Regions from separate parts of the Erwinia sp. 2186 genome, predicted to be linked through region 1. Evidence: predicted binding sites of a transcription regulator. Region 1 holds the regulator's gene; each other region holds the start of a gene.
The links. Region 1 encodes PurR, which represses purine synthesis genes. Its sites were predicted from a motif close to CANGCAAACGTTTGCNTG; they were not measured.

Region 1 (9,661 bases):
GTGCAGGTGCCTACACGGCAGATAAAGCCGAAGATCTGATCGAAAAAGGATTGATTGATGCCGCTGCCTTTGGCCGCGTGTACATCGCTAACCCGGATCTGGTTGAGCGTCTGCGTGAAAATGCCCCGCTGAACGATCCTCGCCCTGAGCTGTTCTACGGCGGCGGCGCGGAAGGTTATACCGACTACCCAACCCTCGCGGGCTGATACCCGATTACGTGATAAACAGGCTGCGCTGAGCGCGGCCTTTTCTTTTATCACCGCAAGTTGATGAATTTCCCGGCAGACAGAGCCTTCTGATTACCCTGCGGGCAAATCGTCGCTATACTTATTTTTTCCCCGTTATCGGATGATGACGTTTTACACCAAGAGGATGTTATGCGCTTACTTCACACCATGCTTCGCGTTGGCGATCTGCAGCGTTCCGTTGATTTTTATACCAAAGTGCTGGGTATGCGCCTGCTGCGTACCAGTGAAAACACCGAATATAAATACACTCTGGCGTTTGTGGGTTACACCGATGAGAGCGAAGGCGCTGTTATCGAACTGACTTACAACTGGGGCGTAGACAGCTACAACCTGGGCGACGCTTACGGCCACGTCGCGCTGGGCGTTGATGATGTTGCAGCGACCTGCGATCGCATTCGCAATGATGGCGGTAACGTAACCCGTGAAGCTGGCCCGGTTAAAGGCGGCACCACCATCATCGCCTTTGTAGAAGATCCGGACGGCTACAAAATTGAACTGATTGAGAACAAGCACGCTGGCCACGGCCTGGGTGATTAATGTTCCGGGGTGCCATAATGGCACCCTTCTTCCCCCTTCCCCTGCTGCATCTCGTGGTGAAATTTGCCATAATGCGCGCTGCATTTTTTCGCCAATGAGATCCTGATGTCTGAATCGAACGAACTGAACGCCCTCAGCAGCCGTTTTCGCGGTTTTTATCCGGTAGTAATTGATGTGGAAACCGCCGGTTTTGATGCGAAGACCAACGCATTACTGGAAATAGCCGCCGTCACCCTGAAAATGGATGAGAATGGCTGGCTGGAGAAGGACGAAACGCTCCATTTCCACGTTGAGCCGTTTGAAGGTTCCATTCTGCAACCCGAAGCATTGGCTTTTAACGGTATCGATCCGTCGAATCCGCTGCGCGGTGCGGTGAGTGAATATGATGCCCTGCATGCCATTTTTAAACTGGTGCGCAAAGGGATTAAGGATCACGGCTGCAATCGCGCCATTATGGTGGCCCACAATGCCACCTTCGACCTTAATTTCACCAATGCCGCTGCTGACCGTGCAGGGTTAAAGCGCAACCCGTTCCACCCCTTCGTGACCTTTGATACGGCGGCACTGAGCGGACTGGTGCTGGGTCAAACCGTGTTGGCCAAAGCCTGCGCCGCTGCGGGAATGGCCTTTGACAGCAGCCAGGCACACTCCGCGCTGTACGATACCGTGCAGACTGCCGACCTGTTCTGTGAACTGGTAAACCGCTGGAAACGCCTCGGTGGCTGGCCGCTGCCGATCGCAGAAGAAAGCTAGCCTGCTAACTTTCAGCCATACTCTGCTGACCTAATGTGGAGATGCTGAATGAAAACAATTGCTGTCGTTGCGCCCGGTGCCATGGGATCTGCCATTGCCGGGCTGCTCACCCACCATCATCTTGAAGTGCTGACCTTAATCGAAGGTCGTTCCCAGGCAACAGCTGAACGCGCTAAACAGGCTGGGATGACGCCGGTCAGTGCGGAAGAATTGATGCGCGCCGATGTCATCCTCTCTATCGTCCCTCCCGCCTCAGCGGTGACGCTGGCGGAGTTTCTGGCTCCTCTGCTGAGTGCTGCCCAGACCAAACCCCTTTATGTCGACTGCAATGCCATCGGTGAAGATACCCTGAAACGGGTTGCCGCAACGATTGCGCCTACCGGCGCGGGGTTTGTCGATGGCGCGATTATCGGTCTGCCGCCGGCGTCCCCTGAAGATGAAAGTCCGCAATTTTGGTTTGCGGGCGATCGGGCTGACTCTCTGGCGGAACTGGAGAGGTTCGGATTGCGGGTCAAAATCATGCAGGCGCAGACTGGCGCGGCGTCGGCGTTAAAAATGTCCTACGCCGGGATCAATAAAGGCATCACCTTGCTGTCTGCGCTGATGCTGATTAACGCCAGTCGGGGGGACGCTGCCGGAGCACTGCTTGAGGAAATGGAGGCGAGCCAGCCGGCACTGCTGGCGCGTTTGCGCAAGGCTATTCCGGATATGTACAGCAAGGCCTGGCGCTGGGCGCCAGAAATGGAAGAGATTGCGACGTTAAATGGCCGCGAATTGCCCGGCGAGCCGCTTTTTCACGCCCTTGCCACCTTCTGCCGTCAGATGGCTGAGGATCAGCAACAAGGCGGAGATTTCACCGATCTGCTTAACGCTTTTCTGCAGCAGCAAAAATAAGCATAAAAAAAGGCAGGCGCTCATCACGCCTGCCTTTTCTGCTTCTGACGGGCTTATTCCGCGGCGTCAGAAGGGTATTTTTGCGCGGTATCTTTAATCAGCTGCTGCAGTTCACCCTGCTGGTACATCTGAATAATGATGTCGCAACCGCCGACCAGTTCACCGTCAATCCACAGTTGTGGGAAGGTTGGCCAGTTGGCGTATTTAGGCAGCTCAGCACGAATTTCTGGGTTCAGCAGAATATCGACGTAGGCAAAACGCTCGCCACAGGCTGAAAGTGCCTGAACGGCCTGGGCAGAGAAGCCACAGCTTGGCAGTTTTGGTGAGCCTTTCATGTACAGCAGAATCGGGTTTTCTGCTATCTGGCGCTCAATTTTTTCAATAGTACTCATAAATGGCTTCCTTAATCGGATACTTCGTGTCTATTTATTGTAGCGACTCTGCGGGCCCGATGAAAACGACATTTTTTAACAGTTGGGCACGCCCTCAGAGCCGCCAGCGTGCAGGCGATAGCGTTAAAATAACATTTTCCTATTGCTTTCGCTGGATTAATGCATGAGAAAAGCACAGGTTTTGCGCAGATAAACAGCTGATTTGGCTAATTTTTACAGTTTTTACTTGCTCTGTATCATTGAAACAAAAAAGACCTTACCTTTTGTTAATGAGTTAGATTAGAATTGCAAAATGACGCTGCTGAAAGGCAGAACTCCCTGTTTCTGGCAAGCTGTGGCCTCTGGTCGTAGCACAAACTGTTAATGGTAACGATGCGTTTACTTATCACGCTCTTCATGCTGGCCTTTGCCCAGCTGTTTTTCAATATGGCGCACGCATCGCCACATGCCCCTATTAATGCAAATCATCATAAGGCAGATAGCGGCACGCCTGCCCGAGAGGATGAGCGACGTAAACGCCGACCGGTTAAAGCCAACAGCACCAAAAAAGTTAAAGAATCCACCAGCAAAAAATCTCGCTTAACCTCAGTACAGAAGTTGAAGCTTAAAAAGAAACCTTCGCTGCAAACCGCCTCTGTTCAGACTGCCCCGTTGCACTCCAGCAAATACAAAAAGAAAACCACCTTAAACGCCGGAAAAAAACGCTATGGCCGCCATCGTGGCAAGGTTGTCGATACTGCTGAAGAGCTGACGTCAGATTCTGTTTCTGCGCCATTAAAGTTAAGCAAAGCTCACCGCGCCCGCTATCAAAAGGCCCGTGAAACCGCGATGACCAAACTGATGGGCCAGCTAGGTAAACCTTACCAATGGGGCGGAACGTCGCCTAAAACCGGCTTCGATTGCAGCGGCCTGGTGTGGTATGCCTACAAAGATTTAGTGAAGTTTAAAATCCCGCGCACGGCGAATGAGATGTATCACCTGCATGATGCGGCTTCGATAAAACGTGATGAGCTGGAGAAAGGCGATTTAGTCTTCTTCCGCATTAACGGGCGCGAGACGGCGGATCATGTTGGCGTGTATTTAGGTGGTGGGAAGTTTATTCAGTCGCCACGTACTGGCAAGGATATTCAGGTCAGCGCTCTGGCAGATGATTACTGGCAGCGCCACTATATTGGTGCCCGCCGGATGATGACGCCGAAAACCATTCGATAGCGGAAATACTCAGAGCCGATCGTCAGACCGGCCCTGTTTGCACTTAATGCATAATCGCGGTGAAGCTAAACGCCATAATCATCAACAGTGCGCAAACCGTGGTCAGTAACGAGAACTTCAGATCGGTATCCATTTTTAATCCTAAATAGCCCTACAGTTTATGATGCCATCAATTTTCCCATACTTGACGGTAAAAATCTCGTTTTCTCTGCCAAGCCTTGTTAGAATTCTTTTTTTGTTGCGCAACGGCCCGCACCTTAAGGTGTTTAGCGGTCTTTAATCAGCGCTTTTTCCTTCCTGACGACTCCGGACAGCAACTAAAAAACGACTTCAGACGTCAGGTTTTCGATCTCACCAAGCAAACGATTAACAACAGGCTTATCAAATAGTTAAGATAAGCGCAGGAGTAGTTATTTCATGGCAACAATTAAAGATGTGGCAAAGCAAGCCGGGGTGTCCACCACTACCGTCTCCCACGTCATCAATAAAACCCGTTTCGTTGCAGAAGAAACGCGGGAAGCCGTGTGGGCCGCCATTAAGGCGCTCCACTATTCACCCAGCGCGGTTGCCCGTAGTCTGAAGGTGAATCACACCAAAACAATCGGACTGCTGGCTACCTCGAGCGAGGCGCCCTATTTCGCCGAAATTATTGAAGCCATTGAAAACCGCTGTTTTGCCAAAGGCTACACGCTGATCCTTGGTAACGCCCACAATGACCTTGCCAAGCAGCAGGCCTATCTGTCGATGATGGCGCAGAAACGCGTGGATGGCCTGCTGGTGATGTGTTCCGAATACCCTGACGAGCTGATCACCATGCTGGAAGATAACCGCAATATTCCGATGGTGGTGATGGACTGGGGCAAATCGCGCGGTGACTTTACCGATACGGTAGAAGACAACGCCTTTGAAGGCGGTTATCTGGCTGGCCGTTATCTTATCGACCGTGGGCATCGAGATATTGGTGTCATCCCGGGTCAGATGGAGCGCAACACCGGCGGTGGCCGTCTCGCCGGATTTATGAAAGCATTGTCTGAAGCGGGCATTACCCTGCGTGACGAGTGGCTGGTTCAGGGCAATTTCGAACCAGAATCAGGTCACCAGGCGATGCAGCAAATCCTCTCGCAGAAGCAGCGTCCAACGGCGGTGTTCTGCGGTGGCGATGTGATGGCGATGGGCGCAATTTGTGCGGCTGATGAGATGGGTCTGCGCGTTCCGCAGGATATATCGGTGATCGGGTACGATAACGTGCGCAACGCCCGCTACTTCACTCCGGCGCTGACCACGGTTCACCAGCCAAAGGAACAGCTGGGCGAAACCGCCTTCGATATGCTGTTAGATCGTATCACCAGCAAGCGTGAAGAACCGCAGACGATTGAAGTACATCCTACGTTGATCGAACGCCGTTCGGTTGCCGATGGTCCCTTCCTGGATTACCGCCGCTAGTCCCGCTCAGTGCTGAGGGCGAATTCTCCCTCAGCACACCCAATTGGCTCAGGGCTCTTCCTTCAGCCATTCACTGTTCAGCGTGTCACTGTCACCCAGATAATCCAGCAACCAGCTCAGCGCCGGTGAAGCCTGCTGCTCAGACCAGCTCACGCAGCACGGACTGTCCGGAAATCCGCCTTCCAGCGTCAATTCATGCAAAGCGCCTTTTTGCAGCAGCGGTTGCGCCAGATGGCCCGGTACCATCCCCACGCATAAGCCCGCCAGCAGGCAGTCAAATGCGCTTTCCCAGTCTGGCACCACCAGCCGCCGCTGATTATCCAGCGTCCATGTGGTGCGTTTCGGCAAGGCTCTTGAGGTATCTTCCAGCACCAGTGAAGGCCATTCGCCAATGGCCTCTTCACTGGTTTCTGCGTGCTGACGTGCCAGCGGATGATCCGCGGCAACCACACAGCGCCAGTTGAGCGCGCCCATATTGCGGAAGGCGAAGCGGCCACCTACCGGGATAGCCTGTGTCGCGCCGATGGCCACATCCACCCGCCCGTCGGCCAACGCATCCCAGACGCCGTTAAAAACTTCTGCTGACAGATGCAGTTCCATATCCGGAAAGTGCCGATAAAAGTCGACTACCAGCTGTCGGGTTCGCTGAGATTTAACGATGCGATCGACGGCGATATTAATTTGCCCTCGCCAGCCGTTAGCGACCTGCTGGCACTGCCGTCGGGTGGCGAGCATTTTTTTGATGACACTGCGGCCCTCCTGGATAAATACTCGTCCCGCATCGGTCAGCACCACATCACGGTGGCGACGCTCAAACAACGGCACGGCAAGCCATTCTTCCAGCTGCCGCACGGTATAACTGATGGCTGAGGGTACGCGATGGAGCTCTGCGGCGGCAGCGGTAAAACTGCCGCTGCGGGCAACTGCATCAACCACTTCAAGGGAATGTTCTGACCACATAATCTGCCTGCAATATTTTTGAACGCAACCTGCAAATATTACCGTTTCACAAGCTGTATGGCACGCGATTACACTCTGCGGCGTTTCGTTCATCACAAATAAAGAGCAAAAGAATGCCTTCGAAAGGATTTATTGTTTACCTGGCGCTGTTAAGCGTGGCAGGTTTCCTCGCTACCGATATGTACCTGCCTGCCTTTGGTGCCATGCAACAAGACCTGCAAACCGATGCCGGGATCATCAGCGCCAGCCTCAGCCTGTTCCTGGCGGGTTTTGCCATCGCCCAGCTGTTTTGGGGTCCGTTGTCGGATCGTATTGGCCGTAAGCCTGTGCTGTTGATGGGTCTGAGTCTGTTCGCCGTCAGTTGTGGCGCGATGTGGTGGGTAGATTCTGCTGCTGCCCTGCTGGCGTTGCGCTTTGTGCAAGCGGTGGGGATTTGTGCCGCTGCCGTCAGCTGGCAGGCACTGGTTGTCGACCGCTATTCCGCCAGCCAGGCAAATCGCGTATTCGCCTCCATCATGCCGTTAGTGGCACTCTCGCCTGCGCTCGCGCCGTTACTGGGCGCCTGGTTACTCAACCATTTCAGCTGGCGCGCCATTTTTGTCGCGCTGTTGCTGGTCGCAGTGGTGCTGCTGATTTCCACCTTGTTCCTCGCCCCAACGGTGAAGAAGCCGGTGGTGGATGGCGTGAAGAAAATGGGCTTTTTCAGCCTGTTAAAATCGCCGGTTTACAGTGGTAACGTGCTGATTTATGCCGCCTGTTCAGCCAGCTTCTTCGCCTGGCTGACCGGTTCGCCCTTCATTCTCGGCGATCTTGGCATGTCTCCCGGTGACATTGGGCTGAGCTACGTGCCTCAGACGCTGGCCTTTTTGATTGGCGGCTTTGGCTGCCGAACGTTGCTGAAACACACTGAAGGCCGCTCCCTGCTGCCCTGGTTACTGGCAATCTATTCACTCAGCATTGTGGCTTTTTTTATCGCCGCGCAGATTGAAGATCCGTCTATGGTGGCGTTATTGCTGCCGTTCTGCGGTATGGCGTTAGCAAACGGTGCGATTTATCCGATTGTCGTGTCGAATGCCCTCTTACCCTTCCCGCAATCGAGTGGTAAAGCCGCTGCCCTGCAGAACACGCTGCAACTGGGTTTGTGTTGCATCGCCAGTCTGATTGTTTCCACATTTATCAGCACTTCGCTGTTCACCACCTCGCTGGTGATGATCTCGACTGTTGTTCTGGCAGGAATCGGCTATATTTTACAACGGGCGAAGGCGGAAAAGCTCGCTCTGGCGGACGCGCACAGCGGTCGCTAACAGCTTGATTCCAATTGGTTAGCACCCTAACAATAAACAATTGAATATTGCCTGGCGTGAGCATATACTCATTTCAGGCAACACAAAATAACAAGTTCGTCGCAATTTTTTGAGTCCTGACAGGGTGGTCAAGGTGTTATCCCGCGCGGCATTCGTTGCGCAACTCTGCAGGCACTATTCTTAACAATCCTCTGTAACGCCGGATATCAGGCGTACGGTTTATCCGTGCGTGTTCTCAAATCCTGTAGAAATTGTCTATTCTATTTCTCAGGTTTCAATCACACAGGGTGATGGAGAAGCTATGAGTTCATCGTGTATAGAAGAAGTGAGCCTGGTCGAGGATCATTGGTATCGAATCGTCCAGGAAATGCTACGCAATGCAGATATTGAGGTCAACGGCACACGCCCCTGGGATATCCAGATTAAAAATCCGGAGTTCTTCAAGCGCGTGATGCAAGAGGGCTCACTGGGATTGGGCGAAAGTTATATGGATGGCTGGTGGGAATGCGAAAATCTGGATATGTTTTTCCATCGCGTTCTGGTCGCCAAACTCGATCAACAACTCCCCCACCACTTTAAAGATACGCTCAGAATAGCTGCCGCCAGATTAACCAATCTGCAATCACGAAAACGCGCCTGGATTGTCGGTAAAGAGCATTACGATCTGGGTAACGATCTGTTCTCACTGATGCTTGATGATCATATGCAATATTCCTGTGGCTACTGGAAAGAAGCGCAAACGCTGGAAGAAGCACAGAATGCTAAATTAAAAATGATCTGCGATAAACTGCAATTAGCACCAGGCATGTCACTGCTGGATATTGGCTGTGGTTGGGGCGGACTGGCTGAATATGCCGCCAGAAATTACGGTGTCAGCGTATTTGGCGTCACTATCTCTGCTGAACAGCAGAAAATGGCTCAAGAGCGATGTGAAGGGCTGGATGTCACTATTCTGTTGCAAGATTACCGCGATTTAAACCAGCAGTTTGACCGCATATCTTCCGTAGGCATGTTTGAACATGTTGGACCTAAAAACTACGCCACCTATTTTGACGTGGTAAACCGCAATCTGAAACCTGACGGTATTTTCCTGCTTCACACCATCGGTGCCAATAAGACCAATGAACATGTTGATCCCTGGATCAATAAGTACATTTTCCCTAATGGCTGTCTGCCTTCAGTACGCCACATCTCTGAAGCGCACGAGCCGCATTTCGTTATGGAAGACTGGCACAACTTTGGTCAGGACTATGACACCACTCTGATGGCATGGCACGAGCGGTTCCTCGCGGCCTGGCCCCAGCTGGCAGAAAAATACGGTGAGCGTTTTAAACGGATGTTCGTCTATTACCTGAATGCCTGTGCCGGCGCTTTCCGCGCCCGCGATATTCAACTGTGGCAGGTGGTCTTTACCCATGGGGTTGAGGGCGGTTTACGCGTCCCGCATTAAGATCACCCAGATAAAAAAAAGGCTGACAGGATGAATTGTCAGCCTTTTTTATTTTATGGGCTACTCATCAAGTTCTGAGGCTGCCGCAGCAAGCAGAGCCGCTTCACGTTGAGCCAGTACCCGTTCAACGGTTTCGACAATCGCCTGGGTATGAGGATCGATTTCAATATTTACCCGATCGCCCAGACGTTTCGCGCCCAGCGTGGTTCTCGCCAGCGTTTCAGGAATAAGGTGGACACAGAATTTAGTTTTAGTCACTTCACCCACCGTCAGACTGATCCCATCAATGCCAATAAAGCCTTTATGAAGGATATATTTCATCTGCTGAGCGTCCTGCGGCTTAAACCAGATTTCGCGATTATTCTCAGAAGTAATTATTTTGCTGATTTCTGCGGTGGTCATAATGTGCCCGGACATCAAATGACCGCCAATTTCATCGCTGAATTTTGCCGCACGTTCAACGTTAAT
Region 2 (9,661 bases), 1.6 Mb from region 1:
TAAGGAGCGCGAGCTGGCAATCCTGTTCGATAAAGCCAACCGTGATGGTTACACCATCGTCGCTTTATCGCTGTACTGGAAAAATGCCTGGGCCAAGCTGAAGATTGGCGTAGCCAAAGGTAAGAAAGAGCACGACAAACGCGGTGACATCAAAGATCGCGAATGGAAGACCGACAAAGCACGTATTATGAAACACGCAAATCGCTAAGCCTATGGCGTAGCGACAGGTTTTTCTGTTATACTGCTTCACAGTAGTACTTGGGGCTGATTCTGGATTCGACAGGATTTGCGAAGCCCTAGGAGCATGCCGAGGGGCGGTTTGCCTCGTTAAAAGCCGCAAAAAAATAGTTGCAAACGACGAAAACTACGCACTAGCAGCTTAATAACCTGCTCAGAGCCCTCTCTCCCTAGCCTCCGTTCTTAGGACGGGGATCAAGAGAGGTCAAAAACAAAAGAACTCGTGTGGATGTCCTGCCTGGGGCTGAAACACTAAATCTAATCAGGCTAGTTGGTTAGTGGCGTGTCCGTTCGCAGCTAACCGGCGAATGTAAAGACTGGACTAAGCATGTAGTGCCGACGGTGTAGTAATTCTGGACGCGGGTTCAACTCCCGCCAGCTCCACCAAATTCTTGGTCGATGGTTACCAGACCCACTCGATGAAGTCCTGAGAACCCACACGGTGAAAACCTTGTGGGTTTTTTTGTGCCTGATATCTTTCGTAACCTGGCTGAAATAAGGTATAAAGCCGCATGAAAATCCCAAACCGAATCCAACCTCTGGTTGATGATGGCCTGATAGACGATGTGCTCCAACGCCTTAAAAGCGGAAAGGAAGCCGACGTTTACACTGTGTTATGCGGTGACAAGATCAATTGTGCCAAAGTGTACAAGGAAGCGACACAGCGCAGCTTTAAGCAGGCCGTGCAGTATCAGGAAGGCCGCAAGGTCCGTAACTCACGTAGCTCCCGTGCGATGCAGAAAGGCTCTAAATTCGGCCGCAAGCAGCAGGAAGAGTCCTGGCAAACCGCAGAGGTGGATGCGCTGTTCCGGTTGGCAGAAGCGGGCGTACGAGTCCCTCAGCCCTATCTTTGTATCGACGGCGTGCTCCTGATGGAACTGGTGACGGATGCAGACGGCATGGTGGCTCCACGTCTTAGCGATGTGACTATGTCCGAAGAAAGCGCGGTGACTGATTTCCATACCATGATCCGTAATATCGTACGCATGTTGTGTGCCGGTATCGTGCATGGTGACCTGTCGGAATTTAACGTACTGCTCGATGCGCAAGGCCCGGTCATTATCGACTTGCCTCAGGCTGTCGATGCTGCAGCGAATAACCATGCTGAAGCCATGTTCGAGCGTGACGTGAATAACATCACGGCGTACTACGGTCAGTTTGCTCCGCAGTTGCTTAAAACCCGTTATGCGAAAGAAATCTGGCTGCTGTATGAAGACGGCAAGTTAACCCCAGAAACGCCGCTGACAGGACTGTTCGTTGAAGAGATTCATGAAGTCGATATGGACTCGCTGATGGATGAAATCATTACGGCGGAAGATGACTATTACGAACGTCAGCGGGCAAATAAAGAACGCGACGAAGAGTAGATGATTCTGCCCCGGTAAAATTCTGCGGCTATTTTGCAGGTGTTATTAAGGAGATCACTCCCCGCGATCTTCTTAATGAAACCAAAAAGGGCTCATCTCGCCAGGGATGACGCGACGCTAAAAACGCCACTATCCATAAGCTTACCTTATTATAAGCCGCTGCCATTCCCCTTCTCTTCCCACGGCAGAATCGCTAATTCTACTTCCGCTTTTTGCCTGTTCTACCTTAAACAGCGATGCAAACGATTACCTGGCTCAAAAAACCCCCTTCCTGTCCTCAATCCCCTTTCAGACCATCCGGTCAAACATATTTGTGACACCCATCACACTTTACCTAAAGTGAAATGAAACAAGGTTTGACAAGTGTGAGCGATATCTATTTCCTTAAGCGCGGATGACGGCACACTGCCGCAGCATTCATCGCGGGTGTTTTTTGCTGTGAAAACAGTCACCCTTTCCTCTTCTGTTGACGACTTAATAAGACCTTCGCAGTGGCTTCATAAAAGGGTCATTAAGCCTGTGGTAATATAATGAAATATAAAATTCTGATGGCTGGCGCACTCGCAGCGCTCTCTTATAGTGCCTCTTCAACTGCTGCTACCGATTCGCCGGAGTATGTTTCCGACTGGTGGCATCAGAGCGTCAACGTGGTGGGAAGCTACCACACCCGTTTCGGACCTCAGTTCAATAATGACGTATATCTGGAATACGAAGCGTTCGCCAAAAAAGACTGGTTCGATTTCTACGGCTATATCGATGCGACTAACTTCTTCGGCGTGGGTAACTCCAATGCTAACGGTATCTTTGACCACGGCTCCCCGCTGTTTATGGAAATCGAACCTCGTTTCTCTATCGACAAGCTGACCAACACGGACCTGAGCTTCGGCCCGTTCAAAGAGTGGTACTTCGCGAACAACTATATCTACGATATGGGCCGTAACAGCGATAACCGCCAGAACACCTGGTTCATGGGTCTGGGTACCGATATCGATACCCACTCAGATGTTGGCCTTTCACTGAACGTGTATGCCAAATACCAGTGGGAAAACTACGGTGCAGCGAACGAAAACAGCTGGGATGGCTATCGCTTTAAGGTGAAATACTTCGTGCCGATTACCAGCCTGTGGGGCGGAAATCTGAGCTACATCGGCTTCACCAACTTTGACTGGGGCTCCGATCTGCGTGATGAGACCGGCCCGTCCCGTACCAGCAACTCTATCGCTTCCAGCCATATCCTCTCGCTGGGTTACGATCACTGGCATTACTCGTTCGTGGCGCGTTACTTCCACAACGGCGGACAGTGGGCTGATGGCCAGGAGCTGAACTTCGGTAACGGTCAGTTTGAAGTGAAATCCACCGGTTGGGGTTACTACCTGGTCGCTGGCTACAACTTCTGATGCCTTAAACACATTCTAAACGCCAGCACCGGAAACCGTGCTGGCGTCATTGTTTCTACGCTTACGCCGTGCCATTTCCTCCCGTCAGACGTATAATTCCTCAGCAATATTGCATCTGATAAAAGGAACTTATATGTCTCCCATGCCTGCCGAAGATGGCTTAAAACTGCGTCCTCTCGAACGTGAAGATCTGCGTTTTGTTCACCAGCTTGATAACAACGCCAGCGTTATGCGTTACTGGTTTGAAGAGCCGTACGAAGCGTTTGTGGAACTGTCCGATCTCTACGATAAGCATATTCACGATCAGAGCGAACGTCGGTTTGTGGTGGAATTTGAAGGGGATAAAGCGGGACTGGTTGAACTGGTTGAGATTAACCATATTCATCGACGTGCTGAATTTCAGATTATCATTGCCCCAAGCCATCAAGGCAAAGGCCTTGCCAGTAAAGCCGTCAAGCTGGCGATGGATTACGGATTTTCCGTGCTGAACCTGTATAAACTGTACCTGATCGTCGATAAAGAAAATAAGAAAGCCATTCACATCTACACCAAATTAGGCTTCGATATTGAAGGCGAACTTATCCACGAATTCTTTATTAATGGCGAATACCGTAACACCATTCGCATGTGCATTTTCCAGCAGCAGTATCTGGCAAAACATAAACCCGCTCACGTGATGCTGAACCCAACGGCACAATAGCGTCGGGTCGGTTTTGAACCCGTCAGAACGCGCAACCAGGGGAAGAGCGATCTTCCCCTGGTTGTCCGCATCTAGCCGCGTGCGCCCACCGGATTCATAATGGTATTCACTTTTTCCGGATGGATGTTGTACATGCCGCCATTAAACGGATCGACAAACAGCCAGCCAGGAATGCCACCCAGCGGAATGTTGCCGAGGATGTACCAGAGGTTGGCTCTCTCTTCCAGTGGGATCGTCTGCGGCACATAACCCGCGCGCTCCAGTTGCAGCGTGTATTTCTTCTTGCCAAGGTACGAGCCGTCAGACTTCAGCAGTGAGACTGTTTTAGGGGTAATCCCTTCTGCAACGGCCCTTCCCGTTTCATCCTGCACCACAAATTTCACGCCCTGAGGCCAGGTCTGGATGGAAACGTCCTGGGTCTGATCGCCAACGATGGTGGCACATCCGCTCAATAACCACGCTGAAGCCAGCGCCAGCAAAAGCCTTCTCATATGCATTCCTGCCAATTTAAATATTCAGAATAGTCTAAGCGGAGTCTGACGGGTTTTCATTAATTACGCCCGACCATTGCGGGCGTAATAAGACAAATTTTTAGCGGCTTATCGTGAATGGCAGCGCTGGGCGATCGCGGCGATATCAGCTGGCGTTGTCCGGCAGCAACCACCGATCAATTTAGCCCCGGCAGACTGCCAGGCAGAAAGATTGTCGATCAACGTACAGGTTGAGGCATCGCTGTGCCAGGTTTTGCTGATCGCATCGTACTGCTCGCCGGAGTTGGGATAGACCACCAGCGGCTTTTTGGTCAGTGAGCTGAGGGTCTGCAGCGCAGCCGTCACTTTATCCAGCGCGATACAGTTCAGTCCCAGCGCAACGGCCTGCGGGCAACTCTCCAGCACACTGACGACCTGGCTTAATGGCGTACCGTCGCTCAGGTGTTCCCCGTCACGCAGCGTGAAAGAGAACCAGGCTGGAGTGCCGGGAAACTCCGCCAGCAAGGCCACCAGCGCCTGAATCTCTGCAAAGGATGGCATCGTCTCACAGGCGAGGATATCCGCCCCAGCTGCAACCAATGCCTGAATACGTGGGCGATGAAAAGCCATCATCTCTGCTTGCGGCAAGCTGTAGTCACCCCGATATTCGGATCCATCCGCCAGATAGGCGCCGTAGGGCCCGACAGAGCCGGCAATCAGCAAATTGCCGGCCTGCGGTTCGGCAGCCTGGTAATCCGCTCTGGCACGGCTGGCAAGCTCCACGCTGCGGGCAATCAGCGTCAGCGACTGTTCTTCACTCAGCCCACGTTTGGCGAAGCCCTGCGGGGTTGCCTGATAGCTGGCGGTAATGGCCACCTGCGCGCCCGCCTTGAAATAGTCGTAGTGCACCTGATAAATCAGTTCAGGGTTCTCAATCAGCACTTTGGCCGACCACAGCGCGTCGGTCAGATCGCAGCCGCGCGCTTCAAGTTCGGTGGCCATTGCGCCATCCAGCACCAGCCCCGCGGCCACCTGTTGTTCTACAGAAAGTTTATTCGGTAACACGCACACTCTCCTTTGCCAGCTCGCGATTTTTCAGTCGCTGAGTGAAATGATAGGCCGCGTAGCACAGCGCTACGAAAGGCAGGCCGCAGTATAACGCAATGCGTTGTTCCGGATCGAACGCCAGCCCAACGCAGGCCAGCAGGCAAAGCAGGAAGCCGAGGATCGGCGTCACCGGATACCAGGGCGCGCGGTATTTCAAGTCTGTCAGCGGTTTACCCGCCCGCACATGCTCACGGCGGAAGAAGAAATGGGAAGCGCAGATGCTGAGCCAGACGGCCACCACCGCAAAACCCGAAATAGCCGACAGCGCGACAAACACCGTATCCGGCGCAATCACGCTGGAAAACAGCGCCAGCAAGCCTCCCAGCATGCTGACTGAAATCGCCATCAGCGGGATACCGCGGGAGGTCAATTTGGCAAAGCAGCGCGGCAAGGTATTCTGATTCGACAGCGACCAGAGCATCCTGCCCGAAGCATATAATCCTGAGTTCGCCGCCGAGAGGATCGCCGTGAGGATCACAAAGTTAAAGATATCGGCCGCATACGGAATACCGATCTTTTCAAAGACCATCACAAACGGGCTTTTGACGATCCCCGCCTGATCCATCGGGATCAGCGCTGCCAGGATCAGTACCGTACCCACAAAGAAAATGATCAACCGTGCGACCGTGGTGCGGATCGCCATTGGCAGAACTTTGTGCGGATTCTCGGTTTCACCCGCCGCGATGCCAATCAGCTCGGTACCGGAGAATGCAAAGTTGACGGCCACCATGGTCATCAGGATCGGCAGGCCACCGTGCGGCAACCAGCCAGAGGCGGTGAGATTGTGGAAGAACGGCGCGCTGCTGCCATCCTTCAGCGGGATAAAACCGAAAATGGCTCCCCCGCCGAGGAGTATAAAGGCCAGGATGGTGACCACTTTGATCACCGAGAACCAAAACTCCCCTTCCGCGAAGAAGCGGGAAGAGACCACGTTCAGCATAAAAATCAGCGCGCAAAACAGCAGGCACCACAGCCACACCGGCGATTGCGGGAACCAGTACTGCATACAGAAACCCGCAGCGGTCAGGCTTGAGCCAAGGGCGACCGTCCACGTCAGCCAGTAAAGCCAGGCAACGGTGTAACCCGTCGCCGGGCTCAGGTAGCGGGCCGCATAAACATGGAAAGCCCCGGTCTCTGGCATCGCCACCGACAGCTCGCCAAGGCTCAGCATCACCAGATAGACCACCAGCGCCCCAATGATATAGGCGAGCAAGGTGCCAGCTGCACCCGTGGTGGAAATGATATAGCCAGTATTGAAGAACAGGCCGGTGCCAATCACGCCGCCTAACGAGAGCATCACCAGATGGCGGGCTTTCATGCTGCGCTTGAATTGTTGAGTTGTCTCGGGCTTGCTTTGCTGCATCGCTGATTTATCCGTTTAGACGTCTAAACTTCTACATGGGGTCAGCGTTATACCGATTCTGGCCGGTGAAAGCAACGTTACTGAGTGTGAGGGATGATCGTGCGGGGGCGAGATTTTCAGCGCGACCAACGCGTGCGCCGAAAACTCAACGGGCTGATTACTCAGCCAAACATGTTTACGATATAGCGTTCCAGCGCCGCGCGGGAGCTAAAACCGTGGGGGATGCCGTAGTGATCCTGATTCTCTCCAGCCAGATACATCGGAAACTGCACGTACTCTTCACAGGCTTTCATATCGGAGGCCGGATGCGCAAAGCCGTGGCTTTTTTCCTTCAACACAGGATGAATAATCAGGGCGGTACGGCCCATGCGCGCTTCACGATTAACGTAGACATAGTTATCGCCTCGACGGTAACCATAGGCTCTTGCGGTGACCGCATCCATTTCAAATCCCGCACCTTCCAGTACGCGAGCAACTTCATCAGGGCGTAAATACATACTCATTCCTCTAAAACGTGCCAACCCTGCAACCTTACAACAGCGTGAAGGTTAAGCGCTTTCGGAATAATCCATAAACGCCCTGCTTTCCGGTCCGGGTCACTAAAAATCTGCATGATGGTCTATAGTTAATAGTACGTTTCATTTCCAAGGGAGAGAAAAATGTTTAACCGAAACACTAAAAATGAAGACATTGATATCAATCAGGACGTCAATCAGCTGGCCGATACCCTTGACGATCTGCTGAAATCTTACGGAAGTAAGACTAAAGATGAAGTCGACGGTGCACGTTCCCGCGCAGAAGCGATGTTGAAAGAGACTCGCGCCAAACTCCACGGCAATAACCGTGTGACCCAGGCGGCAAAAGATGCCGGTGGGCAAGTTGACTCTTATGTGCGTGACAAACCGTGGCATGGAGTTGGGATTGGTACTGCATTAGGTATTTTTGTTGGGGCGTTGATTGCAACGACCACCTCATCGCGTAACTAGTTTCGTTTACTTTACAGACAAATCCCCGCACCTGATGGTGTGGGGATTTTTTTTTGCCGGTCTTAAAACGCTGCATCCCGCGCCTGACAAGGCCTGTCCATTTTCCTCATCAAGAAAATTCTTATACCTGGATATTGTGTGGTTGCAATATCTAAACACTATATCTAGTATTTATCCCATCAACTCAGCCACTACATGTGGTTAAACGACGGCAGCGGATTGCAGCAAAAAGCGTGCCAGACGAGACGTCAACCAGACCATAAGGTAAATACGAATCATGCGCATTATTATTTACACAAAAAACAACTGTGTCCAGTGCAATGCGACAAAAAACGCCATGGACAAGCACGGCCTCGATTACCAACTGGTTAACCTCGACCACGAGCCGGCTGCCGTTGAAACGCTGAAATCGATGGGTTATCGCCAGGTGCCCGTCGTGATGGCGGAAGAAGATCACTGGAGCGGTTTCCGCCCGGACAAAATCTCCGCGCTTCGCCCACTCACGGCGATGCAGGGTTAAGACGATGTCGACGCTGGTCTATTTTTCCAGCCAGTCTGAAAACACGCACCGTTTTGTCATCCGCACCGGCCTGCCTGCGCGCCGCATTCCACTGGATGCCGCGCAGCGTTTGCAGGTGGATGAACCCTATATATTGGTGGTGCCCAGCTACGGCGGCGGCACCAGTCAGGGCGCGGTGCCTAAGCAAGTCATCCAGTTTTTAAACGATGTCAGTAACCGCCAACTTATCCGCGGAGTGATTGCCGCCGGTAATCGCAATTTCGGCGAAGCCTATTGCCTGGCCGGCAGCATCATTGCGCAGAAATGCCAGGTGCCATGCCTGTACCGCTTCGAGCTACTGGGCACCGCCGACGACATCGCCAACGTTTATCAGGGAGTAACCGAATTTTGGCAGCGACAGAAAGTACACTCATAACCCCGAATCCGGCCGTGCTGGATTATCACTCGCTGAATGCGATGCTCAATCTGTACGATGCCGACGGCAACATTCAGTTTGAGAAAGATAAAGAAGCCACGCGTCAGTATTACCTGCAACATGTTCTGCCGAACACCGTGAAATTTGATTCCGTTGGTGAGCGCTTACAGTACCTGGTTTCAGAGGGCTACTACGAAGCCGACGTGCTGAATGCTTATCCGTTTGAATTTGTCAGTTCGCTTTTTGAGCAGGCGTATCAACGCCGTTTCCGCTTCCAGACCTTCCTTGGCGCGTGGAAGTTTTATACCAGCTACACGCTGAAGACCTTTGATGGTAAACGCTATCTGGAAGGCTTTACCGAGCGCGTCTGCATGGTGGCGTTGACGCTGGCCAAAGGCGATCGGTCGCTGGCCTTATCGCTGATGGAAGAGATGCTGTCTGGTCGTTTCCAGCCGGCCACGCCGACCTTCCTCAATTGTGGAAAACAGCAGCGAGGCGAGCTGGTTTCCTGCTTCCTGCTGCGTATTGAAGACAATATGGAGTCAATTGGCCGCTCGGTGAACTCCGCTTTACAGCTCTCCAAGCGCGGTGGCGGCGTCGCTTTTCTGCTTTCCAACCTGCGTGAATCGGGTGCGCCAATAAAGCGTATCGAAAACCAGTCATCGGGCGTGATCCCGGTGATGAAAATGCTGGAAGACGCCTTCTCTTACGCCAATCAGCTTGGCGCGCGTCAGGGTGCAGGTGCCGTCTATCTGCATGCTCATCATCCGGATATCCTGCGTTTTTTGGATACCAAGCGCGAAAACGCCGACGAAAAAATCCGTATTAAAACGCTGTCGCTGGGCGTGGTGATTCCCGATATCACTTTCCAGCTGGCCAAGACTAACCAGCAGATGGCGCTGTTTTCGCCGTATGACGTTGAGCGTATTTACGGCCTGCCGTTCGCGGATATCAGCATTAGCGAAAAATACGAAGAGATGTTGGCGGACGACCGTATCACCCGCACCTTTATCAATCCGCGTGAATTCTTCCAGACGCTGGCGGAAATCCAGTTCGAATCCGGCTATCCGTACATCATGTTTGAAGACACGGTAAACCG
Region 3 (9,661 bases), 840 kb from region 1:
CGGTCGACGGCGTTGACCGGATAACCAGATGTGCTCGGCTTTGACCAAGGGATCGAGGTTAAACAGGCTGATCAACGGCTCGGGAAAACCAATTTCCAGCTGATAGGCGTAATCCTCCATTTCCACACCCAGCACCATCCGTTTGCCGTTACGCTTGTTTTCGCCCCGCTTCGGCGCGCCTGCCCACATCGTTTTCTGGATACCGCCCTCGTCCGCCAGCGCGGCCGATAATCGCCCGCTCGCCGCTTCGTGCAGCAGCCGCACGGCTTTGTACAGGTTCGATTTGCCACAGCCGTTCGGTCCGCTGATCACATTCAGCTGCGAGAGCGGCAGTTCGACATCGCGAATGGAGCGGAAACCCGCCAGAGAGAGTTGCTTAATGGTCATAAACGCCTCCTGCAGATGGCAAAAAGGGGCTTTCGCCCCTTATGGTGTTGACTGCCGCATCACCCGATTACTTGCGACGCCAGCTGGTACCCTGCGGGCCGTCTTCCAGCACGATGCCCATCGCCACCAGTTTGTCGCGCGCCATGTCCGCCTGCGCCCAGTTCTTCTCGCGGCGCGCATCCAGACGCTGTCTGATCAACGCTTCAATTTCTGCCACTTCATCATCGTTGCTCTGCGCGCCGTTTTGCAGGAACAGCTCCGGATCCTGCTCCAGCAGGCCCAGCACGCCAGCCAGCTCGCGAAGTTTAGCCGCCAGGCCGTTAGCCGCCGACATATCTTCCGCTTTCAGGCGGTTCACTTCACGCGCCATATCAAACAGCGCGGAATAGGCTTCGGGGGTGTTGAAATCGTCATCCATCGCTTCGCGGAAGCGCGTTTCAAACACCTCGCCACCGGCAGGCTCAGCGCTGCGGTCGGTGTTGCGAATAGCGGTATAGAGGCGCTCCAGCGCCGAACGCGCCTGTTTCAGGTTATCTTCGCCGTAGTTCAGCTGGCTGCGATAGTGGCCTGACATCAGGAAGCAACGCACGGTTTCTGCATCGAAGTGCTGCAACACATCACGCACGGTAAAGAAGTTATTCAATGACTTGGACATCTTCTCGCGGTCAATCATCACCATGCCGGAGTGCATCCAGTAGTTGACGTAAGGACCTTCGTGAGCACAGGTGGATTGCGCAATCTCGTTCTCATGGTGCGGGAACATCAGATCCGATCCGCCACCGTGGATATCAAAATGCTCGCCCAGCTGTTTGCAGTTCATCGCGGAACACTCGATGTGCCAGCCAGGACGGCCTTCGCCCCACGGAGAGGACCAGCTTGGCTCGTTGGCTTTCGACATTTTCCACAGCACGAAGTCCATCGGATTGCGCTTCACGTCCTGCTCAACTTCCACGCGCGCGCCTGCCTGCAGCTGCTCAAGATCCTGACGGGATAACTGGCCGTACTGCGGATCGCTTGGCACCGAGAACATCACATCGCCGTTGCTGGCCACGTACGCATGCTCGCGATCGATCAGCTTACTGACGATCTCAATGATCTCGCTGATATGGCGCGTGGCACGCGGTTCCTGATCCGGCGGCAGAATATTCAGCGCGGCAAAATCCTTGTGCATTTCGCCGATCATCCGGTTAGTCAGCACCTCAACGGTTTCGCCATTTTCATTGGCGCGCTTGATAATCTTGTCGTCAATATCGGTGATATTGCGGACATAATTGAGTGAATAGCCGAGATAACGCAGATAACGTGCTACCACGTCAAACGCCACAAACGTTCTGCCGTGGCCAATATGACACAGGTCGTAAACGGTAATGCCGCACACGTACATGCCGATCTTACCTGCATGAATAGGTTTGAATTCCTCTTTTTGACGACTCAGGGTATTAAAAATCTTTAGCATTGAGACATTCCGTTTTGACGTGTGCGGGTTAAAACCAGTAAAAGGCTTATTCTGACGTATTGTTAACGGAAGCGCCACGCAAAGCAAGGTTATGCCCCGTGCCGTTTATGCACTGGTGCTGACTCGTCATCACATTTTGTGATATAAAAGCCGTCTATTAATTGCGTACTGGCGCCCTCGTGCTGCCGGTGCTGCTCTACCATTCACACTTCCAACCTTTACAGGATGAGAACATGGTCACTTTCCAGACAAATCATGGCGATATCGTTATCAAAACCTTCGATGACAAAGCGCCAGCTACCGTAGCTAACTTCCTGGATTATTGCCGTGAAGGTTTCTACGACAACACGATTTTCCACCGTGTCATCAATGGCTTTATGGTTCAGGGCGGCGGCTTCGAGCCGGGCATGAAGCAGAAAGACACCAAAGAAGAAATCCAGAACGAAGCCAGCAACGGCCTGAAAAACACCAAGGGTACGCTGGCAATGGCCCGTACTCAGGCGCCTCACTCGGCAACTGCGCAGTTCTTCATTAACGTGGCAGACAACGACTTCCTGAACTTCCGTGACGAAAGCCTGCAGGGCTGGGGTTACTGTGTGTTTGCTGAAGTCGTTGAAGGCATGGACGTGGTTGAGAAAATCAAAGCGGTCGCCACTGGCCGTAGCGGTATGCACCAGGACGTTCCTAAAGAAGACGTTGTGATCCAGAAAGTCACCGTCAGCGAATAATGCCTCACACGCTGTTTATCGCAGATTTACATCTGTGCGCAGAAGAACCGGCAATTACTGCCGGTTTTCTTGCTTTTTTACGCCGTGATGCGTTGCATGCCGATGCGCTGTATATTCTCGGCGACCTGTTTGAAGCCTGGATTGGCGATGACGATCCTGACCCGCTTCATGCTGAGATCGCGGCCGCACTGCTGACCCTGAAGCAACAGGGTATCCCCTGCTATTTTATTCACGGTAACCGCGACTTCCTGGTTGGCAAACGCTTTGCCCGCGCCAGCGGCATGACGTTATTGCCGGAAGAACAGGTGCCGGAACTTTACGGTAAGCGCATGTTGATCATGCATGGCGACACGCTCTGCACCGACGATCAGGGCTATCAACGCTTCCGCAAAAAAGTGCATCAGCCCTGGCTGCAATGGCTGTTCCTTGCCCTTCCTTTATTTGTCCGCCAGCGGATTGCGCTGAAGATGCGCGCAGGCAGTAAACAGGCGAACAGCAGCAAAGACGTGACCATCATGGACGTGAATGATGAGGCCGTAAAAGCCGCGATGACCCGTCATCAGGTGCAGTATCTGATCCACGGCCATACGCATCGCCCGGCAATTCATCCGCTTGAGGTGAATGACCAGCCTGCCGAAAGACTGGTGCTGGGTGCCTGGCATCACGAAGGTTCAATGATCCGCGTTAGCGAAGACGAAACCACCCTCATTTCCTTCCCATTCTGAGCCCTAAAAAAATCCCGCAAATGCCCGTTTCATGCCTGAGCAAACGTTTTCCTTGATGTCGAGTCATGCTATCCTCTTTGCCCTTCCCATCTGACCGCCTAAACGGCTTTCAGGTGACGTATGTACAATCACAGGAGTCAGACCCGCATGTCATCCAACGCCGCGCAGGCCCGCATCGCTATTGTTATGGGTTCCAAAAGTGACTGGGCAACCATGCAATTTGCCGCCGAGATCCTCACTACTCTGGCTGTGCCCTTCCAGTGTGAAGTCGTTTCGGCGCACCGCACCCCGGACAAGCTGTTCAGCTTCGCTGAGCAGGCTGCGGATAATGGCATTCAGGTGATCATTGCTGGCGCAGGCGGCGCGGCGCATCTTCCGGGCATGATTGCAGCGAAAACGCTGGTGCCGGTGCTGGGCGTGCCGGTGCAGAGCGCAGCGCTGAGCGGCATCGACAGCCTTTACTCCATCGTGCAGATGCCACGCGGTATTCCGGTTGGCACCCTGGCGATTGGTAAAGCCGGTGCGGCCAATGCGGCGCTGCTGGCGGCGCAGATTCTGGCCACCCACGATGCGGAACTGCGTTCACGGCTGGCAGCATGGCGTCAGGCACAGACCGATGAAGTGCTGAATAACCCGGATCCGCGGGAGGAAGCATGAAGCCGGTCTGCGTATTAGGAAATGGTCAGCTGGGCCGCATGTTACGTCAGGCTGGCGAGCCGCTGGGCATCGCCGTCTATCCGGTTGGATTAGATGCCGAGCCGGAAGCGCTGCCAATCCAACAAAGCGTGATCACTGCGGAAATCGAACGCTGGCCGGAAACCGCCCTGACGCGCGAACTGGCGAACCATAACGCCTTCGTGAACCGCGATATTTTCCCGCGTCTGGCCGATCGCCTGACACAGAAGCAGTTACTGGACCAGCTGGGTCTGGCCACCGCGCCCTGGCAGCTGCTGGCGGATGCCGCAGAGTGGCCGCAGGTGTTCAACACCCTCGGTGAACTGGCCATCGTTAAGCGCCGCACCGGCGGTTATGACGGTCGTGGCCAGTGGCGTCTGCGCGCGACGGATACGGATTCATTGCCAGCCGATTGCTACGGTGAATGCATCGTTGAGCAGGGCATCAACTTCTCTGGCGAAGTGTCGCTGGTGGGCGCACGCGGCCATGATGGCAGCACCGTCTTCTATCCGTTGACCCATAACCTGCATGAGGACGGCATTCTGCGCACCAGCGTCGCCTTCCCGGATCCTGACGCAGCCCTGCAGAAGCAGGCCGAAACCATGCTGTCAGCCATTATGCATGAGCTGAAGTACGTCGGCGTGATGGCGATGGAGTGCTTTGTGGTGCCGGAAGGCCTGCTGATTAATGAACTGGCGCCACGCGTTCATAACAGCGGGCACTGGACGCAAAATGGCGCGTCCATCAGCCAGTTTGAACTGCATCTGCGGGCGATCCTCGATCTGCCTTTGCCGAAGCCGGTGGTCAGCACGCCGTCAGTGATGGTTAACCTGATTGGCACCGCCGTGAATCTGGACTGGCTGAATCAGCCGCTGGTGCACCTGCACTGGTACGAAAAAGAGGTTCGTCCCGGCCGCAAGGTGGGCCATCTTAACCTGTCGGACGTGAGCAAACCGGCGTTGCAGGCCGCTATTGAGGCGCTGGTGCCGCAGTTACCCGCTGAATATGCCAGCGGCATCGCCTGGGCGGTTGAGAAATTGCAGGGCTGATGGGAAAAACTGGCAGGAACGTCGAACAAACGGACGATTTTCCTGCCCGAGCTGCAAAAGGACAGTCCTTAACTGTACTTAAGTATGGCTATCAATTGCCTGGCAAAAAACGTATTGTATTGGCGAACAAAAATATAAATATTCTTTATTATTAGTACATTAGATTTAATTTGCCAACACCAAGGGAACCAGTACCAAATTTGTTGTGTATAAAAAGGTAAATAATATTCACCTTTACGATACCCCTGATGCGATCTGGTTCACCCTTACCGCCCCGCCCTTCTCTGCCAGTCTGACATCATAAACGCCTGATTTTTCCGCCGACTTCCCCGACTTTATCAAGCGGTGCTTTTCCCGCGATCCTTTGCGCGCCGGGGTTAGGCGAATGTTTGGAGTTATGATAAAATTCTGTATTAACTATGGAAGAAATATTTTCCCAGGGAGATAATGACATGGCTAAATTATTTTTTGATAATCAGGCTATTAATACGTCAGTCAAAGAGTATCTGGAAAGGAAGCTGGTCCAGTTCAATAACATTAAATACGCCTATGCCATTATGAGTAAAAGGAATCCGGCGGATTTCTCCATTATCTCTAACCGGCAGGAGTGGTTTAAGGTTTATATCGAGAACAATTTCCAGTTTATCGATCCGGTGTTGATTACCGCTCTTTACCGTATGACGCCTTTCTCCTGGGATGAAAACCTGATGCTGAATAAAGGCGTCAAGGTACCCAAGCTGTTTGATATGGCAAGAAACCACGACATTATTAACGGTTATACCTTTGTGCTGCATGATCATAATAATAATCTGGTGGTGTTGTCGATTATGCTGGATAAACACTGCGACGATAATATTGAAGAGCTGATCCAGCTTAACAAAGATAAATTGCAGATGTTATTGATCACCACGCATGAAAAGCTGACACAGCTCTATCAGGAGCAGTCCAGAAAAGCCGATTTCGAAGAGATGAACACCCGCGAACTGTTCACCAGCCGCGAAAACGAGATCATTTACTGGGCCAGCGTCGGCAAATCCTACCAGGAAATCGCCCTGATCCTTGGGATCAAACTCACCACGGTGAAATACCATATCGGCAATGCGGTGAAGAAGCTGGGCGTAACCAATGCCAAACACGCCATCCGTCTGGGGATAGAGCTGAACCTAATCCGTCCGGTGCTTCCTGACGGGGAATGACAGCGGCCAGCTATCCAGTTCGCAGCGTAATGCGGGAACCTTCGCTTTCACCAGCGCCATCAGCGTTGACTGGTTCCCGGCATCGACAGGCATAAAAATCAGATAGATATTCTCCTGCTTCTCTGACATTGCCTGTTCCACCACCGACACCTTCCAGCCTGACTTTTTAAATATCAGGTACATCGGATGGCTGACAATGGCGTAAATCCCTTCGTAACCATAATGCCGGGCATAATTGATCATCGAGAGAAAAAGTAACGCGCTGACCGGCTGCTGCTTAAGCTCTTTCGCCTGAACCTGATCCTTATCGATAAATAACCGGCTGGCTTCGACATAATTACCCTGCGGCAGATCAATATTTTTAAACCAGGATTTAAAGGTACCGGTAATCATATTCGGGTATTTAATTTCGATAAAGCGCAGGCTGCAAATACAGGACTCTTTATAAATGCCGAAAATATAGGTGGTGCGCGGATTGTCGTATTGATCCGACTCCATATTATTTTCAGTATTGACCATCCAGTTAAGACGATCTTTGAAGACTTTTTTACGAAGAGAAAACAGCTCCTGAGATTTTAATTCAGACAGGAAATTATATTTCACATCAAGCAGGTGCAGCATACTTACTCCATCCTTAGCTAAATTTTGCGCTAATAATACCTGCAATATTAACCTGTCACAAAGCACTATCCGAGGAGGATGTGAGTCGCGAGGCGAAAAAGGATAAGGATGGCGGGGGAAGAAATGAAGCAGGCCGGAGCGATCCGGCCTGTTTTTTTAGTCTGCGTTATAGCTTCTGAACAACGCTTTGCCTTTCAGCAACCGCACGCCCAGCCAGCCGCCGCACACTGACAGCAGCACCGCGCCGGTCAGCGGCAGCGCGATCCACAGCACAAAGTCTGGCTCCCACGGGAAGTCGAACACCTTGCGCTGCAGTCCCCATAAGGCGGCTTCGGCACCCATGGCGGCAGCCAGACCGGAAACGCCACCTAACAACGCAAACTCACTCCACAGCGTCCCGCGCAGCAGTTTCTTACTGGCACCCAACGTGCGGTAGACCACTAACTCCTGTCTGCGCTGGCGCATGCCAACCTGAACCTGCGCCAGCAGCAGCAATATGCCGCAGGCGGTTACCAGAATCACCATGATTTCCAGCGCCTGGCTGACCTGTGCCAGAACCTGGCTAATCTGGCGCAGGATGCTGCCGATATCCAGCAGGCTCAGGGTGGGGAATTCCCGGTTGAGTTGAGCCAGCAAGGCATTGTTGCCTTCCAGACGGAAGCTGGTCAGCCAGGTTTGCGGCTGATCGTCCAGTGCGCCAGGCGGGAAGATAAAGAAGAAGTTTGGCTTCAGGCTCTCCCAGTCAACTTTGCGCAGGCTGGTGATTTTGGCCGAGAACTCCTGCGTATCGCCGGTAAAGGTCAGCGTATCGCCGAGCTTCACGCCCAGTCGTCCGGCCAGCGCCTCTTCCATCGACACCTCGCCTTTTTTCGGCGGCCAGCTTCCTGCCGTCAGCGGATTATGATCCGGCAGCTGTTCCTGCCAGGTCAGGTTCAGCTCGCGGTTTAAGGCGTTGTCCAGCGCCGGATCGGCGGGCTTCTGGTTGATGCCAGTCAGCCGGACGCGGGCAACCGGATAGAAGGTTTGCGGCTCAACGTGATTCTTCTCCAGGAAGGTTTTTACCTGAGGCACCTGATCCTGGGTGAGATTAAGCAGGAAATAGTTTGGGCTGCCCGGCGGAAGCTGTTGCTGCCAGCGGTCCAGCAAATCCCCGCGCATCACCAGCAGCAACGCCAGCAGCATAAAGGACAGCGAGAAAGCCGCCAGCTGGCTGAGCGTGGTCCAGGGCTGACGTAACAGCCGGTTGATCGCCAGCCTGAACGCCAGATTACGCACGCTAAGACGGCGGAGCAGCATTAATCCACCCCAGCCAATCGCCCCCAGCAGTGCAGACAACAGGATAATGCCGCCGACCAGCGCCCACAGTAATTTGCTGCCGCCCACCAGCAACGCCAGCAGCGCAATCACCACCAACGCCATGGCCGGCAAATAGAACTTCAGCGGCCAGACATCGGCCACGACATCACGACGCAGTACGCGCAACGGCTGAGTCGCCAGCAGCAGGCGATAAGGACGAAGGCCCACCAGCAGCGAGATGATAAACAGCGAACCGATGGCCCACAGCCACGGCCAGGCGCTGGCGGCGGGCAGTTCACCCGGCAGCACCGGCTTCAACATCCGCAGCAGCAGTACTTCAAAGCCCATACCGATCGCCCCACCGCACACCGCGGCCAGCAGCAGCACCGCCTGCCATTGGCCGACAATCAGCTTTCTTAACGCGGCACGATTGGCACCGAGGGTTTTCAGCACCGCGACCAGATCGTAACGGCTCTTGCAGTAATGACTCATGGCCACAGCCACGGCGGCAATCGCCAGCATCAGCGTCAGCAATGCCGACAGCAGCAGGAACTGCTGGGCACGCACCATCGACTTGCCCAGCGCATCTTCCGAATTCTCTACGCTGATCCAGCGCTGATCGGGTTTGATCTGCGCGCTGATATAGCTGTCGTAACGGCTGAGCTGCTCAGGGTTGCCTGCAAACTTATAACGCCAGGTCACGCGGCTCCCCGGCTGGATCGCCCCGGTTTTGCCGACGTCAGCCAGATTCATCAGCAGCCGTGGCGCAGTCTGGAACGGGTTAAAGCCCGCATCGGGCTCCTGAACCACCTCACCCGCCACGCGTAACGTGGTATCGCCGACATCCAGATTTGCGCCAGATTTCAGGTTGAGCAACGCCAGCAGACGCGGCGCGGCAAGCACGGTGCCGGCCGCAGGTTTCAGCCCCGCAGGTTCCGTTGCCAGCGTGCCAAACATCGGATAGAGATCGTCGACCGCTTTAACCGACGCCAGCTGCGGCGTATCGGCGGCAAAGGTCATGGTCATGAACGTCAACTGGCGTCCGACCTGTAATCCTTCTTTCTTCGCTTCGTCCAGCCAGGCTTGCGGCACTTCCCGCGAGCTTTGCAGCGTCCGGTCGCCGGCCATAAAATCGCGGGTTTGTTGGGTCAGGCCTTTTTCCATGCGATCGCTGAGTGACCCCAGAGCCAGCACGCAGGCCACGGCCAGCGTCAGGGCCAGCCAGACAATCAGCAACGATGGCGATTTCCATTCACGCCAGAACCACCGCCAGATCATGCTTCCTCCCACAGCTTACCGTCGCGCACCCGTAAGCGTCGGTCGCAGCGGGCGGCGAGCTGTTCATCGTGGGTGACCAGAATCAACGTGGTGGCAAGGTCGCGGTTAAGCGAAAACAGCAGGTCGGCAATGCGATCGCCGGTTTTACGATCCAGGTTGCCGGTGGGCTCATCGGCAAACAGCAGCGCCGGTTTGCCGTTAAAGGCGCGTGCCAGCGCCACGCGTTGCTGCTCGCCACCGGACAGCTGCG

Region 2: the regulator PurR is predicted to act here: its motif matches at 1,840-1,857, upstream of ACXKZG_RS05545 (nucleoside-specific channel-forming protein Tsx).
Region 3: the regulator PurR is predicted to act here: its motif matches at 3,333-3,350, upstream of purE (5-(carboxyamino)imidazole ribonucleotide mutase).

The regions. Positions count from the first base shown of each region.
Region 1 covers NZ_CM173824.1:2,769,820-2,779,480, forward strand. The annotation lists gene ACXKZG_RS12755 (alkene reductase) at 1-206, shown strand, start outside; gene gloA (lactoylglutathione lyase) at 378-785, shown strand; gene rnt (ribonuclease T) at 891-1,538, shown strand; gene ACXKZG_RS12770 (NAD(P)-dependent oxidoreductase) at 1,587-2,432, shown strand; gene ACXKZG_RS12775 (Grx4 family monothiol glutaredoxin) at 2,486-2,824, opposite strand; gene ACXKZG_RS12780 (C40 family peptidase) at 3,197-4,036, shown strand; gene cydH (cytochrome bd-I oxidase subunit CydH) at 4,080-4,169, opposite strand; gene purR (HTH-type transcriptional repressor PurR) at 4,454-5,479, shown strand; gene punR (DNA-binding transcriptional activator PunR) at 5,528-6,439, opposite strand; gene punC (purine nucleoside transporter PunC) at 6,553-7,743, shown strand; gene cfa (cyclopropane fatty acyl phospholipid synthase) at 8,045-9,193, shown strand; gene ACXKZG_RS12810 (riboflavin synthase subunit alpha) at 9,254-9,661, opposite strand, start outside.
Region 2 covers NZ_CM173824.1:1,197,267-1,206,927, reverse strand. The annotation lists gene smpB (SsrA-binding protein SmpB) at 1-208, shown strand, start outside; RNA gene ssrA (transfer-messenger RNA) at 261-624, shown strand; gene ACXKZG_RS05550 (PA4780 family RIO1-like protein kinase) at 750-1,604, shown strand; gene ACXKZG_RS05545 (nucleoside-specific channel-forming protein Tsx) at 2,135-3,001, shown strand; gene speG (spermidine N1-acetyltransferase) at 3,144-3,701, shown strand; gene ACXKZG_RS05535 (hypothetical protein) at 3,773-4,192, opposite strand; gene mmuM (homocysteine S-methyltransferase) at 4,301-5,173, opposite strand; gene mmuP (S-methylmethionine permease) at 5,223-6,641, opposite strand; gene ACXKZG_RS05520 (DUF2002 family protein) at 6,803-7,138, opposite strand; gene ACXKZG_RS05515 (DUF883 family protein) at 7,301-7,627, shown strand; gene nrdH (glutaredoxin-like protein NrdH) at 7,905-8,147, shown strand; gene nrdI (class Ib ribonucleoside-diphosphate reductase assembly flavoprotein NrdI) at 8,152-8,562, shown strand; gene nrdE (class 1b ribonucleoside-diphosphate reductase subunit alpha) at 8,580-9,661, shown strand, end outside.
Region 3 covers NZ_CM173824.1:3,608,413-3,618,073, forward strand. The annotation lists gene ACXKZG_RS16840 (AAA family ATPase) at 1-387, opposite strand, end outside; gene cysS (cysteine--tRNA ligase) at 455-1,843, opposite strand; gene ppiB (peptidylprolyl isomerase B) at 2,077-2,571, shown strand; gene lpxH (UDP-2,3-diacylglucosamine diphosphatase) at 2,571-3,296, shown strand; gene purE (5-(carboxyamino)imidazole ribonucleotide mutase) at 3,444-3,953, shown strand; gene purK (5-(carboxyamino)imidazole ribonucleotide synthase) at 3,950-5,020, shown strand; gene ACXKZG_RS16870 (helix-turn-helix transcriptional regulator) at 5,473-6,216, shown strand; gene ACXKZG_RS16875 (acyl-homoserine-lactone synthase) at 6,184-6,837, opposite strand; gene ybbP (putative ABC transporter permease subunit YbbP) at 6,994-9,411, opposite strand; gene ybbA (putative ABC transporter ATP-binding protein YbbA) at 9,408-9,661, opposite strand, start outside.